DNA from 3 places in the Virgibacillus sp. M23 genome. Region 1 is predicted to be linked to each of the others. Evidence: riboswitches for the same ligand, from Rfam matches in the RefSeq annotation. Region 1 holds a riboswitch; each other region holds the start of a gene.
The links. A riboswitch is a leader RNA that binds a small molecule or an ion and turns the genes downstream of it on or off. The one in region 1 is predicted to bind thiamine pyrophosphate.
Positions count from the first base shown of each region.

Region 2: linked by a shared signal. The riboswitch ahead of RVS70_RS19775 (YkoF family thiamine/hydroxymethylpyrimidine-binding protein) and the one ahead of RVS70_RS07070 (ABC transporter substrate-binding protein) in region 1 are both predicted to bind thiamine pyrophosphate.
Region 3: linked by a shared signal. The riboswitch ahead of RVS70_RS19105 (lipoate--protein ligase family protein) and the one ahead of RVS70_RS07070 (ABC transporter substrate-binding protein) in region 1 are both predicted to bind thiamine pyrophosphate.

Region 1 is NZ_JAWDHA010000012.1:28,128-33,612, reverse strand. Features, by position in the region: gene gpmI (2,3-bisphosphoglycerate-independent phosphoglycerate mutase) at 1-274, shown strand, start outside; gene eno (phosphopyruvate hydratase) at 300-1,586, shown strand; TPP riboswitch at 1,929-2,038, shown strand; gene RVS70_RS07070 (ABC transporter substrate-binding protein) at 2,354-3,367, shown strand; gene RVS70_RS07065 (MTH1187 family thiamine-binding protein) at 3,371-3,661, shown strand; gene RVS70_RS07060 (ABC transporter permease) at 3,661-4,431, shown strand; gene RVS70_RS07055 (ABC transporter ATP-binding protein) at 4,424-5,164, shown strand; gene RVS70_RS07050 (TatD family hydrolase) at 5,157-5,485, shown strand, end outside.
Region 2 is NZ_JAWDHA010000079.1:1,942-7,426, reverse strand. Features, by position in the region: gene RVS70_RS19780 (DctP family TRAP transporter solute-binding subunit) at 165-1,229, shown strand; TPP riboswitch at 1,454-1,556, shown strand; gene RVS70_RS19775 (YkoF family thiamine/hydroxymethylpyrimidine-binding protein) at 1,673-2,281, shown strand; gene RVS70_RS19770 (ECF transporter S component) at 2,278-2,859, shown strand; gene RVS70_RS19765 (energy-coupling factor transporter ATPase) at 2,856-4,520, shown strand; gene RVS70_RS19760 (energy-coupling factor transporter transmembrane component T family protein) at 4,495-5,280, shown strand.
Region 3 is NZ_JAWDHA010000072.1:4,536-10,020, reverse strand. Features, by position in the region: gene hprK (HPr(Ser) kinase/phosphatase) at 1-671, opposite strand, end outside; gene lipA (lipoyl synthase) at 777-1,721, opposite strand; gene RVS70_RS19105 (lipoate--protein ligase family protein) at 1,714-2,535, opposite strand; TPP riboswitch at 2,687-2,794, opposite strand; gene RVS70_RS19100 (PTS sugar transporter subunit IIB) at 3,085-3,387, opposite strand; gene RVS70_RS19095 (PTS lactose/cellobiose transporter subunit IIA) at 3,392-3,721, opposite strand; gene RVS70_RS19090 (PTS sugar transporter subunit IIC) at 3,726-4,997, opposite strand; gene RVS70_RS19085 (6-phospho-beta-glucosidase) at 4,999-5,485, opposite strand, start outside.

The sequences.
Region 1 (5,485 bases):
AGTTGATGAATGTCTAGGGAAAATTGTTGATAAAATTAAAGAGCTTGGCGGGAATGCCATTATTACTGCTGATCACGGTAATTCTGATGAGGTAGTTACGCTTGAAGGTAAGCCAATGACTGCTCATACGACAAATCCTGTTCCGGTAATTGTGACAGAAGAAAATATAACATTACGAGATGGTGGGATTTTAGCTGATCTATCACCAACCTTATTGGATTTACTAGGTATTGAAAAACCAGAAGAAATGACTGGCGAATCATTAATTAAATAAAAGGAAATTAAAGGAGAGAAAAATTATGCCATACATTACTGATGTATATGCACGTGAAGTATTAGACTCACGCGGTAACCCGACAGTTGAAGTGGAAGTATTTACAGAATCAGGTGCCTTCGGTTCTGCACTTGTGCCAAGCGGTGCATCTACCGGTGAATACGAGGCTGTGGAATTACGTGATGGTGATAAAGATCGTTATCTTGGAAAAGGTGTTCTAAAAGCAGTTCAAAACGTAAATGAAATAATTGCACCTGAATTACTTGGGATTGATGTTACTCGTCAGAATATCATCGATGCGTTAATGATCGAATTAGATGGAACTGAAAATAAAGGCAAACTTGGTGCTAACGCAATTCTTGGTGTATCCATGGCTGTAGCACATGCTGCTGCTAGTTATCTTGAAGTACCGTTATATAACTACCTCGGTGGATTTAATGCAAAAACCCTACCAACACCAATGATGAATATTCTTAATGGTGGTGAGCATGCCGATAATAACGTAGATATTCAAGAGTTTATGGTTATGCCAGTTGGAGCAGAAACGTTCCAAGAAGCACTACGTACGGGTGCTGAAATTTTCCATTCATTGAAAAATGTATTAAAATCAAAGGGGTATAACACAGCTGTTGGTGACGAAGGCGGATTTGCACCAAACCTTGCTTCTAATGAAGAAGCTTTACAAACAATTGTGGAAGCAATTGAAGCTGCTGGTTACAAGCCAGGAGAAGAAGTGAAGCTTGCAATGGATGTTGCTGCTTCAGAAATATATGAAGATGGTAAATATAATCTAAAAGGTGAAGGTGTTGTTCGTACTTCTGAAGAGATGGTTGATTGGTATGAAGACATGATCAACAAATACCCAATTATCTCCATTGAAGATGGACTAGATGAAAATGATTGGGATGGATTTAAAGTATTAACAGATCGTCTTGGTGGACGAGTACAGCTTGTCGGAGATGATTTATTTGTAACAAATACTAATAAGCTTTCCAAAGGTATTGAACAAGGTATTGGAAACTCTATCTTAGTAAAAGTTAATCAAATCGGTACATTAACAGAGACGTTCGAAGCAATCGAAATGGCAAAACGCGCTGGCTATACAGCGGTTATCTCACACCGTTCAGGAGAAACAGAAGATGCAACGATCGCTGACATTGCTGTAGCGACTAATGCAGGTCAGATCAAAACAGGTGCACCTTCTCGAACAGATCGTGTAGCTAAATACAATCAACTGCTTCGCATTGAAGATGAGCTAGCAGGCATGGGTGAATATGCTGGTAAGACAGCGTTCTATAACCTAAATAAATAGGGAAGAAAACCTCTTAAGGTATGGTGGTTATACTTTAAGAGGTTTTTTATAGGTTTATCCCACACATATAACTGGCAGTAATAATCCACTTTAAGCAATAAAGTAAAACCACTATGGGGAAGTGGAGGATCGATTGCCGGTAAATGTCCGGTCGGTTCAAAGGATTTTAGGTCTGTGGTGCTAACAATCAATGTGGGATAAATAAAACCCCCACTGATTAAAGTGTCACTTTATGCAGAAGTTGCTTCTATGTTCATAGAAGTTTCTATATTTTTTGAGTTTCTTAAACTTGATTAAATGGACGAATTATGTCATAGTTACTATGGAATTAATAATAGAATACTAAAGTTGTAGGGGGACCAGTGTTGCTGGTTGAGATTGTATCCGTAAGGTACTGACTCTTAGAACCTGATCTGGTTTAAACCAGCGTAGGGAACATGTTTGATACATCAAATATTAAGTTGTATATGCCCTAATGGTGATTAACCATCTAGGGCATTTTTTATAGTCTAAGAAATTATAAAATTTGCGTGTTGAGCTGCGTCCAGCTCCAGCGCCCAGAAACTAGGCTACTTCATCATGAATCGCCCTAATCTAAATCATCATCGGCTCGCAAGCTCACCGTGAGTCCTTTATCTCCGTTGAATCGTCGCTGCGTTGCTAATCGGGTGTTTGCGCTTTTATTCTTAGCGAAGGAATTACAGTCAAACAAGATGATACATACGCTGTTCCTTACAATGAGAAAGGTATTCAAGAGGAGGAAAACATTGAAGAAGCTTTTACTGCTTAGTTTAGGGATTACACTGCTTATATTAACGGCATGTGGTACAGAAGAGAAAGAACAAAGTCAGCAGAACAATGACTCAACAGAAAAGAAAAAGATCTCTGTTGTACTTGATTGGACACCAAATACGAATCATACAGGATTATATGTTGCAAAAGAGAAGGGATATTTTGAAGAGCAAGGCCTTGATGTGGACATAATTATGCCTGGTGAAGCGGGAGCAGATCAGTTAATTGCATCTGGTAAAGCAGATTTTGGTGTGAGTTATCAGGAGGGGATTACTGAAGCTCGTGTACAAGATATACCGATTGTTTCCATTGCTGCTGTTATACAGCATAATACCTCAGGTTTTGCCTCACCCAAGAATAAACAGATTACTACACCTAAAGATTTTGAAGATAAAACATATGGTGGCTGGGGAGCTCCGGTAGAAAAAGCGGTTCTAACCTCACTCATGCAGCAGGAAAATGCTAATGTAGAATCAGTTGATATTATCAACATGGGCGATACGGACTTTTTTACTGCGGTGAAAAGAGATATTGATTTTGCGTGGATTTATTATGGTTGGACTGGTGTAGAGGCAGAGCTCCGTGATGAAGAAATTAATATGGTGTATTTAACCGATTATTCGTCAAATTTAGATTATTACACGCCGGTTTTAGCTACCAATGAAAAAATGATCAAAGATGATCCAGAAACAGTTAAGCAATTCTTAGCTGCAGTATCTAAAGGTTATAATCTAGCAATTGAGCAACCAGAGGAAGCCGCTGATATCTTAATTAACGCTGTTCCTGATTTGGATGCAGAATTAGTAAAAGCAAGTCAAGCTTGGTTAGCGTCAAAGTATCAAGATGATGCGGACCAGTGGGGGAAACAAAAGCAAGAGGTATGGGAGAATTACGCCAATTGGATGTATGAGAATGAGCTGTTAGATAAACCGTTAGATAGTGAAAAAGCATTTACAAATGAGTTTTTACCAGAAACAAAGGAGGAATAAATGATGGCAGATGCACTAGTTAGTATTCAAATTATCCCGAAAACGAAAAATGGTGAAGATGTTATTCCGTATGTGGATGAAGCGATTAAGATTATCGATCATTCCGGAGTTAAGTATCAGGTAAGTCCACTAGAAACTACAATGCAAGGTGATCTTGCAGAACTATTTGGAATTATTGAGAAGATGAATAAAAGGATGACTGAAATTGGTTGTGAAAATGTTATTTCACAGGTGAAGGTTCTTTATCAACCTTCTGGAGCTTCCATGGAACAATTAACGGAGAAGTATCGCTAATGAGAAGATTGCGAGAAAAGGGATGGCGACCAGCTCTGGTCCTCATCCTTTTCCTTATCAGTTGGGAAATAGCTTGTCGTATTTTTTCGATCCCAGCTTGGCTACTACCTGCTCCAAGTGTAATATGGCAAGAAGCTGTCAATGGCTGGCCAAATTATGCTAGTCATCTACAATCGACTATCCAACTATCGATTATCGGATTTATGATAGGCAGCAGTGTAGGTACGCTCGTTGCTGTTTGTCTTCATCTCATTCCGACAGTTAGGGAAGCCTTTTATCCATTATTAATAATATCACAGAATATACCTATTATTATTTTAGCTCCCTTATTAGTAATTTGGTTTGGTTTTGGAATATTGCCGAAATTAATTGTTATTACACTTGTTTGTTTTTTTCCAATAACTATAGCAGCTTTAGATGGATTTAGACAAACAAGTGGAGAACTGAAACACTATATGCAAATGACAGGTGCCAGTAAAGGGCAAATCTTTCGTAAGCTAGAGTGGCCATATGGATTACCTTCTTTGTTTAGTGGTTTAAAGATATCGGCGACATATAGCGTAATGGGAGCGGTGATATCTGAATGGCTTGGTGCAAGTGAAGGAATTGGAGTATATATGACTTTGGCATCTTCGTCTTTCCGAACAGATCGTGTCTTTGTTGCTATCTTATTTATAGTGCTGTTAAGTTTATTGTTTTTTGGTTGTATTTCATTAATTGAAAAAAGAGTAATTAAATGGAAACCGGAAGAAGGGAAGATCAGTGAGTAACTTAGAACTTGTAAATCTAACAAAAAAATATGGGGAAACTACTATTCTTAATCGTATTTCATTAACGGTGCGAAACGGAGAGTTTGTTTCGATTGTTGGACCATCAGGAAGTGGGAAGAGCACGTTATTTCGACTGATTGGAGGGATTACCTCACCTAATTCCGGTACGATTAAATTAAATGGAAAAGAGATTATCGGCAAACGGGGATTCATCAGCTATATGCCTCAATCAGATTCCTTACTTCCTTGGCGTTCGATTTTACAAAATGTTGTCTTAGCGGCAGAAATTGCAGGTAGAAAAGATGAATTAGAAGCAAAACGAATGCTAGAACGAGCTGGCTTAAAAGGATATGAAAATGCATATCCCCATGAATTATCTGGAGGAATGAAGCAGCGCGCTTCTTTTGTACGCAGTATTTTAAGTCCCCAGCCTGTTATTTGTTTAGATGAACCATTTTCCGCATTGGATGAATTTACCCGTTTGGACATGCAAAAGTGGTTATTAGCAATGTGGAATGAGCATCAACGATCAATCCTTTTCGTAACGCATAATATAGAAGAAGCATTATTTCTATCTGATCGTGTGATCGTGTTGTCAGCTCGTCCGGCTTCGATAAAAAAAGAATTCACAATTCCTTTTTCAAGACCAAGAGAGGAAGCGTTAGTTTTATCAGAAGCATTTCTAGAGTATAAGAAAAGGATATATCAGGAATTGAGGGCTACAAATGGATAGCTTCATTATTGATGCACACATTCACTTAGATATGTATACACAGGAGGAACAAACAGAAATTATTAAATCTTTGAAACGGCATCATGTTAGCTCACTAATTTCTGTTTCGAATAACCTAGCATCGTCAATTTCCAATTTAAGGTTAGCGGAGAGATGTTCCGCAGTTAAACCTGCTTTCGGATTTCATCCGGAACAAGAAATACCTAACGATAATGATATAGCTGATTTAATACAATTTATTGACTCGAATCTAGACAGAGCAATTGCGGTAGGTGAAGTAGGTCTACCTTATTACAAGCGACAAGAAAATTCAAATTTAAT
Region 2 (5,485 bases), on a different contig from region 1:
ACCTACTTCCATGGAGGCCCGAACCAATCGGACATTTACCGGCAGTCGATCCATCGCCCATATTGGTTTCTCTTTATTACTTGAAGCGGGAGCTTACTGCGGTTATATGCGGGATGAATGACCACACACTGAACTTTCTCTATTTAGTTCATGGAGGTAATTATTTGCGAAACTTTTTTATAATTCTAACATTTATTATAACAGGACTTGTTTCCGCTGTCGTAATTGGAATTGACTTCGAGACAATTCGTGGAACAGATGATTATGATGATGAACAAGAGGGATTACGTGAACAAATCATCATTCGGTTTAGTCATGTTGTTGCGACTGACACACCAAAGGGACAAACAGCCCGGAAGTTTGCTCAACTTGTAGAAGCAAAAACAAATGGAAGAATCAAAGTCCACATTTATGCAAATGGGTCTCTATATAATGACACCAATGAGTGGGAAGCCATCCAAAATGGGAATGTTGAAATGATTGCCCCGGCAACAGCTAAGGTAAGTGAGCTATTTCCCAAATGGGGTATCCTTGATCTCCCCTATGCATTCCCTACACACGAGGCAGTAACGGAAGCATATGAGGGTAAAATAGGGAAAACATTGCTTGCAAACCTTCATAATACAAACGTGAAGGGCTTGACTTTTTGGTATAACGGTTATAAACAGCTTACGAATCAAGTACACGTTATCAAACTACCAGATGATGTAAACCGACTCCATTTCCGTATTATGCCTAGTCCTGTTATTAAGGAACAATTTAATCAAGTACATGCTAGCACAAGTAGCTTACCATTTAATAAAACTTATCAAAACTTGGAAGTACATTTTATTGATGGACAGGAAAATACGATTTCTAATATTTACTCTAAAAAATTCTATGAGCATCAACCGTTTGTAACTATGAGCAATCACGGTTATCTCGGATACGGTGTTTTTATTAATAAGCCTTTTTGGGAATCATTATCTGAATATAATCAATCAGCCATTCAAGCTGCCTTAAGTGAAGCAACGGATTGGGGGAAACGTCACGCGATTGAGATGAATGATCATTATACACGTGAATTAAGAAAAAAAGATGTTGTTACTATTCACTTTCTTACAACAAGAGAAAGAGAGCAATGGAAGAATGCATGGAAAGCTGTATACGATCAGATGACTACGATTATTGGCAACGAGTTAATGGACGAGGTACATCGGATACAGAATAAGTATAATTCTAGAGAATGATAACTGCTCACTATTCTCTTATACACCCAACATTTTAGCTTATTACTCTTTTGATTACATTGTTCATGTACTTCATTGCAATGTGAGGTATCAAGTCAAAAAGTCTAGCAGTTCTATAAGTTGCTTTATTTCACAGTATATCACTTATCGTATTTACAAAAAGCACTAATTGAACTATTCTATTAGTAGTATATATAAATACATAAAAACTGCATATCTATTTTAAATTGCACTAGGGGAGCTATGTACATGGCTGAGAAGAGACTACTCTGACCCTTATAACCCGATCTAGATAATACTAGCGTGGGGAAGTGCAGTCGTTCATATATCGTTTTATAGGCATAGCCTACATATATTTTTGAAGACTGCATTCCCAAAGAATGCAGTCTTTTTTATTTATGTATAACTTCACTGACATGACTATTTATTAGGAGGAAAATGATATGAACGAACAAGCATTGAACTGTATTAATAGTCGGATTGCTGGTTGCTCTTTTGCCATCTATCCAATGACAGATCAATTTGTAGATGTAATTACAACTTCACTGAAAAACGTAGATACATCTAAGGTTTGGATTAAAACAACAGATGTAGAAACCTGTGTACGTGGCAAGATCACACATGTTTTTGATGTAACCAAGGCACTTTTTTTGCATGCGGCTAGCACAGGACACCATGTCGTGTTTAGTGCCACCTACTCCATCGGCTGTCCGGGAGACTCCGATGGGGATGTATATCTATCAACGGACGACCATCGATTAAATTTAAATACAAATGACCTTCAGCAAGAAGTTGCCGGCAAATTTTCCCTTTATCCGTTGGGTGGAGGAAATTATATGAACATCATTTATAACCAAATTGAGGAAATGAAGCTCCATGGGGTTAAGGTTAGCTCTATCCACTATGCTACAAGGCTAGACGGGGATGGAAAACTTATATTCGATGGACTTGAACGTGTTTTTACAAATTTAGAAAGTAGTTATTCATCACATCTAGTTATGACAACCACCATATCTGCAAATAGCCCATCTAAAAAGGGGGAGATACTTTGAATAATTGGAAGCTAAAGGAAATAATTGTTATGTCTGTTCTTTCCGTAGTCTTCGGTATCGTTTATTTAGCATTTTTACCTATTGGAAAAATTCTCGTGTCGTTCATGGGACCCATAGGATATGACTTTATATTTGGTATTTGGTTTATTGTATCCATTATTGCGGCTTATATCATTCGTAAACCCGGAGCTGCATTTTTGTCAGAAACAATTGCTGCAACGGTAGAAATGCTCCTCGGTAATGCTATGGGACCAATCATTATTATTACGGGTATTATACAGGGTCTTGGCGCAGAAGCTGCCTTTGCGCTAACAAAATGGAAACGCTATTCACTTTGGGTGCTAATGTTAGCCGGTGTTGGAGCAGCTATATTTAGTTTTGTTTGGGGATATTTTAGATCAGGCTATGCTGCCTTAAGTACTCCATACATATTAGGTATGTTATGTATAAGAATGATTAGTGGGGCAATCATTTCAGGTTTGCTTGGAAAAGCAATTAGTGATTCACTCGCGAAAACAGGCGTACTATCTAGTTTTGCGCTTGGTAAACAAATCAGAAAGGAACGTTCCGCATCATGATCAACGTATCTAATCTTTCACTCTGGTTTCATGAAGATAATGATAAACCAATCATCTCTAATCTGAGCTTTCAGTTAGACAGAGGGGAAACCATGCTACTACTTGGACCAAGTGGTAGCGGAAAAAGTACGTTAACACACTGTTTAAATGGTATATACCCGCGCGAATTAGACGGTAAAATGACAGGTGATGTTACCATATTCGGTCAATCTATACACGATGCACATCCCGGTACAATTAGCAAACAAGTTGGCGTCGTATTCCAAGATCCAGAAAGCCAATTTTGTATGTTAACGGTAGAAGATGAAATTGCCTTTGGCCTAGAGAATATTTGTACACCGCCGCTTGAAATAGCTAGAAAAATAGACGAAGTATTACAAATGGTTGACTTAATGGATGACAAGCACTCTATCATTTCATCCCTTTCTGGAGGACAAAAACAAAAATTAGCATTAGCCTGTGTGCTAGCACTAGAACCAGAGATACTTATCTTGGATGAACCGACTGCCAATTTAGATCCACAAGCGACTAAAGAATTTATCAAGACTATTCAAACCATTAAACAGAAAAAATCAATGGGAATAATCGTTATCGAACATCAATTGGAAGGCTGGGTATCTTTTATCGACCGTTCTTTCATATTATCTAAGGACGGAAAATGTATGTATGATGGCCCACTAGCACGGATCATTTCGGATAATAAAGAAAGCGTGCTAGAAGAGGGGATTTGCCTGCCAAAAATAACAAAACTTGTACTTACAGCAGCCGAACAAAACAAAGCTGCTTATATCAGTCCACCGTTAACAATCAAGGATACCCCATCATTAGTTACATATATGGACAATAGCTTTTTAGAAAAGACAATACCAGCAGCTCACCAAGCAGACATTATACTATCTGCTTCGCGTGTTACTCAAAATAAAAAACAAAAAAGGGTACTTCATCAAATTGATTTCGATCTGTATGAGAGCTCATTTGTAGCAATCATTGGAGCTAATGGAAGCGGCAAAACATCGTTAACAAAAGTACTTAGTGGTATTGAAGCTCCTACACACGGAGACATTCTCCTACGTCAGCATCCTATCCGTAATTGGAAGGAAAAATTATTGCGAAAAGAGATTGGATACGTGTTTCAAAATCCGGAGCACCAATTTATTACAGACACTGTATTTGATGAAATTGCCTACAGCTTACGTCTGCATCCATATTCAGAATCATATATAGAAGAGAAAGTACATTACACCCTAGTCAATTGCCAATTACAAGGATTCGAGCATCGCCATCCTTATTCGCTAAGTCAGGGACAAAAAAGGAGACTCAGTGTAGCCACAATGATTGTCGATGAACAAAAAATACTCTTTCTAGATGAGCCTACCTTCGGGCAGGATGCCGCTTCTACCTTAAAGCTTATGCAAATGTTAAAAGAACGGCATGCCAAAGGCACATCCATTATCATGGTTACACATGACATGGATATCGTCGACAAATATGCGGACCGTGTCCTTGTTTTAGAAAACGGAGAAATTATAAGAGATCAATCACCAGACCAATTATGGAAGGATTCGGACTTACAAAGATGGCACTTAGACTACCCAACCCGAATTCAACTGCAACAACATTTGGAGGTGAATCAGCATGACTTCGCTATTAAATCAACTTAATCCAAGCATTAAAGCTTTTACCGTTATTCTATTAGTGTGTCTATTGACCTTTGTGTTTGATCCATTTACACCACTAGTTTATTGCTTATTCACCATCCTCCTTACTTTCGTATGTGGAAAAATTGCTTGGAAACGATACATGCTTTATTTCTTAATTATCATCCTATTATCCGTTGGTATGCTTTGGACAACGCTTGCCTTTGCTGATGAACCAAATCGACCACATGATACCATGGAGATTCTATTTTGGGATATACCAAAGGAAGATGTTACGGTAGCGTTAGCATTAACATTGCGGATGCTTGCCTTCGCATCCTTATCATTTATGTTTATCTTCACGACAAATATGGTGCATTTCATTCTAAGTCTCATGCAGCAATGCAAGCTATCTCCAAAATTAGCTTATGGGGTATTAGCTGGGTATCGCTTTTTACCTTTAATGAAAGATGAGCTTAACCAAATCCGTGCCGCACATCAAATAAGAGGGGTACGAAGAGCTAACGGAATAAAAGAATCCATACAACAATATAAACGCTATGCAATCCCTTTACTTGCCGGAGCAATTCGCAAAGCAGAACGAACAGCAGTAGCTATGGAGTCTAAAGGATTCAGCGGCGAGAGGCAACGCACCTTTTATAGAACATTTACGGTTAAATGGCAGGATTGGACTTTTTTGGTGGGTATGCTTCTCCTTTTTTTCATTATTATTATGATTTCTATTAAGTTGGGGTATTTTAGCTGGTATAAAGGACAATTTTAGACGAGGAGTCCCTTAACTAGAGAGAAATCAGATATTTTTCAGTAGTTATTTTTATAGCATTTTTACTTTTCATAGCACGTTATAGCTTTACAGCGGGGTGTTTTTCTAAAAAAGAACACAAATACTACATCCCAAAACTTAGCTCTCTTTTCACACAACTGGAATATCCGCGCAATAGTTTAACCTCCTCGTGAGTAGAGATATA
Region 3 (5,485 bases), on a different contig from region 1:
GTTTCCTCTTGAAATGCCTTTCTACCATACAGTCTTACCACATTTAAGAGCCCAATGCTTCGTAGTGCAAGAAATTCCTTATTTGTACCATTATGTGTACCGAGTAATGTTTCTGGTCCTAATTTTTTTAAGACAACCATATCATCTGCTACAAGCCGATGTCCTCGACCAATTAAGGCATGGGCAATCTCGCTTTTACCAATTCCAGATTTACCACGAATCAATATACCAAGTCCAAAAATATTAACACATACACCGTGAACAGCAGTCTCAGGAGCTAATGCCTTTACCATATAAGCATCATATTTATCCATAAATGTAGATGTCGCTTCCTTCGTACGTAATAATGGAATACCTTCTTGCTTGCAAAATCTAGTCAAATACGTTAATCCCTCTTGATTTGATGTAACAATAAAACAAGGTGGATGATAGTTTACGATGTTACCGATACGTAGCTGCCGCTCCTCATGTGATAATTGATGTAAGTAGGTAATTTCTTTTCTTCCCAATACTTGAACGTGTTCCATCGGAAAGAAATCAAAGTATCCAATAAACTCCAATCCAGGCCGATGCGTTCTAGCTTTTGTTATCGTTCGGTTCAATTGGTCCTCTCCTGCCAATACTTCCAAACTAAATTGCTTTGCTAGTTGCTTTATTGTTACAGCATTCATCTGTATACGCTCCATTTCTATTCACTTCATAGGTCTGAATCTCTTGACTATTCTTATTACGAAAAACAGATATAAGAAGTTTCATGATAACGTATCATGATGAAGTTAAAAAGTGAAGTCGACTTCCTTATTTTCCTGTTTCTCATAGCCCTTCATATAATTAATTCGACGCTGTGCAGAAGCTTGTGTTACTTGCTCATCTGCATGATAGGAAGAACGAACTAATGGACCTGCCTCACAGTGCCTGAAGCCTTTATTAATAGCTATTTCCTTCAGCTCTTTAAACTCATCAGGATGATAATAACGCTCTACATTTAAATGTTTTTTAGTTGGTTGTAAGTATTGACCAATTGTTACAATGTCTACCTGATGTGCTAACAGATCATCCATCGCTTGAATAATCTCCTCTTTTTCTTCTCCTAAACCTACCATAATACTAGATTTTGTTGGTGTGTTTGGAGCAATTTCTTTTACCCGTTGAAGTAGCTGCAAGGAACGGTCATACATCGCTCTGGCACGTACACGTTTTGTTAATCTCCTTACCGTTTCAATATTATGGTTAAAAATATCTGGAGCACTATCCATAAGTGTATGCAGACTATCATAGTCACCCTTCATATCAGAAGGTAGAATTTCGATAGTACAGCCAGGATTTTTTCTTCGTACTGCTCGAACAGTTTCAGCAAAAACGGCAGCACCACCATCGTTTAAGTCATCGCGAGCAACTGCTGTTACAACAACATGTCTAAGCCCCATTACAACAACAGAATCCGCAACTCTTTCTGGCTCTCCCCAATCCAGTTCATTTGGCAGTCCAGTCTTTACAGCACAAAAACGGCATCCTCGTGTACATGTATCTCCAAGAATCATAAAGGTAGCTGTTTTTCTTTCACTCCAACATTCATGAATATTCGGGCAACGTGCCTCTTCACATACAGTGTTTAAGCGATTATCACGCATTAGTTTTTTTAGTCCTCTGTATGATTTATTCGTATTTAACTTTGTTTTTAACCATTCAGGCTTTCGAATATACGTCTGATCTTTAGGCATGGGTGACCGCTCCTTTTCTCGTGTTCTCATCAGAATAGTTTGTTTCAGCAAGTTTATATACTTCATCCCATTGACTTTTCGTTAATGAAAAAGGCTCTAACTTAATGTTTAGTCCTTTCGAGAACCCCTCCATAAAAGCAGGTTTAATTGTTTCGTACGAATGCGCTTGATTTGTTAACTGATTAATTGTTGTTGCTTTTTTCCAAAAGCCTTGTTTTTTTCTTTCTTTCAATTTGTCTGAAGGAAATAAAAATAGATCGAATAGCAAATCAATGTTCATGGTTATCGGTATCGATCCATGCTGAAGCAGTACCCCTTTTTTTCTAGTTTGTGCATTTCCTGAGAGTTTTTTACCATCTGCAACCATTTCATAAAAAGCAGGCCGCTCGAAGCAAATACTACTTCTCTCCTTGGAAAATGATTCAGCGTAGGTTGCTTCTATTCCTAAGTTTTGATAACCTTTTAGAATTCCTTTCGACAAATCATAATAAGCTTGGCGAATCGAAGAAGCTATCATAGGATGATCCTCAGAAATAACAATACTGTATGTTAATTCATCATCATGCAATACCGCACTTCCACCTGTCATTCTGCGTACAAACTGACATTGATGTTTTTTTACACCTTCTAAGTCAATTTTTCCATCTACTTTTTGAAAATGACCAATCGAAAGTGTCGGTTTCATCCATCGATAAAACCGTAATGTCGGCGGTATTTTCCCTTCATAATGCCAATGAAGCAAGGCTTCATCTAATGCCATATTAATGGAAGCATCATGTGGTACATTTTCTAAAAATCCCCATTGTTCATGCATGAAAATCGCCTCCCAATAAGAAATCGACTTCCAGCACATAGAAAGAGCTATCGAGATCAAAACTAGACTGACTACCTGCAAAACAGAGAACGATTTGCTATACATTAAATTAAAAACTGCATTCCTTGTGAATGCAGTCAACATTTATGTAGCCTTGGTGACCACACTTTCCCACGCAGGCATTATCCTGTTCGGGTACAGAGGGTCAAAACGAATACGTCTTTCTCAGCTATTCCAAATAGCTCCCCTAGTGCTGTAACATTTCCTATTAAATTTTCTAACAAAAACAGCTTAACAAGATTGGTATAAATTGTAAAGGTCTAAATAAGAAAACTCTGATAGCTCATCTTTAACAGACTAATAAATCCCTTTAAAACGCTATACGACCAAACAACATGAATGTCGCCTAGTTCTGGGGGCTGGACGCGGCCCAAAACGCGCCTATTTATCCATATTGGCAAATTTCACTATTTCCTAGACGATAAAAAAATAGCTGCGCTGTAATCCAGCGCTTCAGAAAACAGGCAGCTATTCCTTTCATGTATGAAATTATTTTGCAAGCTCTACTGCCTGATCTAAAACTTTATCACCTTGTATCATGCCGTATGCCATTTGATCGATTACATCGACGGCAATGCCATGTGGTTCAACCTGTTCTTTAATTTTCTTTTCTAAATAGCGAACCTGTGGACCAATTAATACAACGTCTAGATTATCTAATTCATTTTTTAACTGTGATTCAGCAACTGCATTTATTTCTGCATCTAGATTCCGCTCCTCAGCTGCCTGCTTCATTTTTTTAACAAGCATAGACGTTGACATCCCCGCTGAACAAACTAGTATAATTTTCATTTTATTATCCCTCCAATGTTTGTATTTTCTCATACATGTCTATCATTTCAACCGCTAAGTCTTTCACTGTCATAGCCGTCATTAGATGATCCTGCGCATGGATCAATATTACGGATAAATTCGTTTGTTTTCCATCTGCTTCTTCCTGTAAAAGTTTTGTTTGCATATGGTGTGCATCATTAAATTCTTTATCAGCCGCTTCAATCTTTTGACGTGCCTCGTTGAACTGGTATGCCTTTGCATGAGAAATTGCTTCCATCGCATGTGACCTTGCATTTCCAGCATGTAAAATAATTTGGAAAGATAACATTTGAACATCCTCTGTTGTTTCCATTGTATTAACCCTCTTTTCGTTGTCTTAGTGTTCTAACTCCTGCCATTATAAACGGTATATACATAAGTACAGCAAGCGTTAAATTAAATACCTGTAAGGCAATTCCACGCCAGCTTCCTCCAGTTACTAAGTAACCGCTTAATATTGGTGGCGTTGTCCACGGCAAGATCGCTACTGTTCTTGGAACTAGTCCAGTCGCCAATGCTATATATGACGTAACAGTTAACGTAACCGGTATCAAAATAAAAGGAATTAACATTGCAGGATTCAAAACAATTGGCAAACCAAATATTACTGGCTCGTTAATGTTAAATAACCCTGCTGGTGCAGATAACTTTGCCACTTGACGATAAGGGTGATTCTTTTCTCTACGGATGACAATAAAGATAGCAATTAATAAGGCAATTGTGGTACCAGATCCACCCATGAACACGAATGAGTCAAGGAATGGCTTTGTTACAATATTTGGTACTTCAAATGCGGACATTCCACTCTTAAATAGATCTAAATTTTGTTCAATTAATGGTAAATATAATGGTTCAATAACGGATCCAATAATATTCGTACCATGTAAACCAAAGAACCATAGTAAATGATTGAGGAATGAGACAACCATTGCTGCAGGCAGCGTATTCCCTAACCCCTGTAATGGTTCTTGAATAACATTGAAAATAACCTCAAACACGCTTTGCTCTGCAAATACATTCATCAATGCTTGGAAGAAACCAAGAATGATGAGTATAATTACTGCAGGAATTAAAGCTTTAAAAGAACGAGTTACTCCTTCAGGAACACCTTCTGGCATTTTAATTGTCATTTTTGATTTTATTAAGATTCTGAATAATTCCGTTAATACTAATGCAAGAATAATTCCGACGAATAACCCTTGTGTCCCCAACCATGCTGCATTCAAGCCACCATCCTCAGTCCATGGGACGAGCATAATGAAGCCCCCAGCAGATATTAGACCTGCTGATAAGCCATCAACATCATAGGACTTAGCTAAATTATAAGCGATAGAAAACGAAACTAAAAGTCCCAATACAGCAAAGGTTCCATTCCAAATACTTCCCCCAACTGCCTGCCAATTACCGTCTCCAAAAATACCATTCATCCATTCTACGAAATTGAAACTTCCAAATGGCGGAAAGTTATTAATCAGGATTGCTAATGAACCAACAATAATTAAAGGCATAATCGCAACGAATCCATCACGCACTGCTACTAGATGACGTTGTGATCCAATACGACCAGCAATTTCAATGAACTTATTCATTCTAATTCCCCCTTGATTTAAATTGTGGTAAATATGATTTATGTGCTTCTAATAACTCATCAAGCACAACCTTACTACCTTTTTCGTTTGCAAGAAGTGGATTCATAACCATTGCTGTATATGCATCGTTGTAATCTCCAGATATACTTGCCCGAATCACTAACTCTTCAAATGCCTTCATTTGATAAATATGGCCTTTCACTGTATGTGGCAATGCACCTACAGAAATCGGTTTTGGACCATTATTTGTAATCATGCAGTTTACTTCAATAACTGCATCTTCAGGCAGATCTGGAATAGCCCCATTATTAATCGTATTTACAGTCTGAACATCCTGTTTGTTGTTATATATAGAGTCCATCAAACTGCAAGCGACGTCACTGTAAAAAGCACCACCACGTTCTTCTAGTTCCTTAGGTTTTTCATATAATGATGGATTACTATAGATGTTAAATAAAGATGTTTCCAAATTTTGCACAACCTCAGCC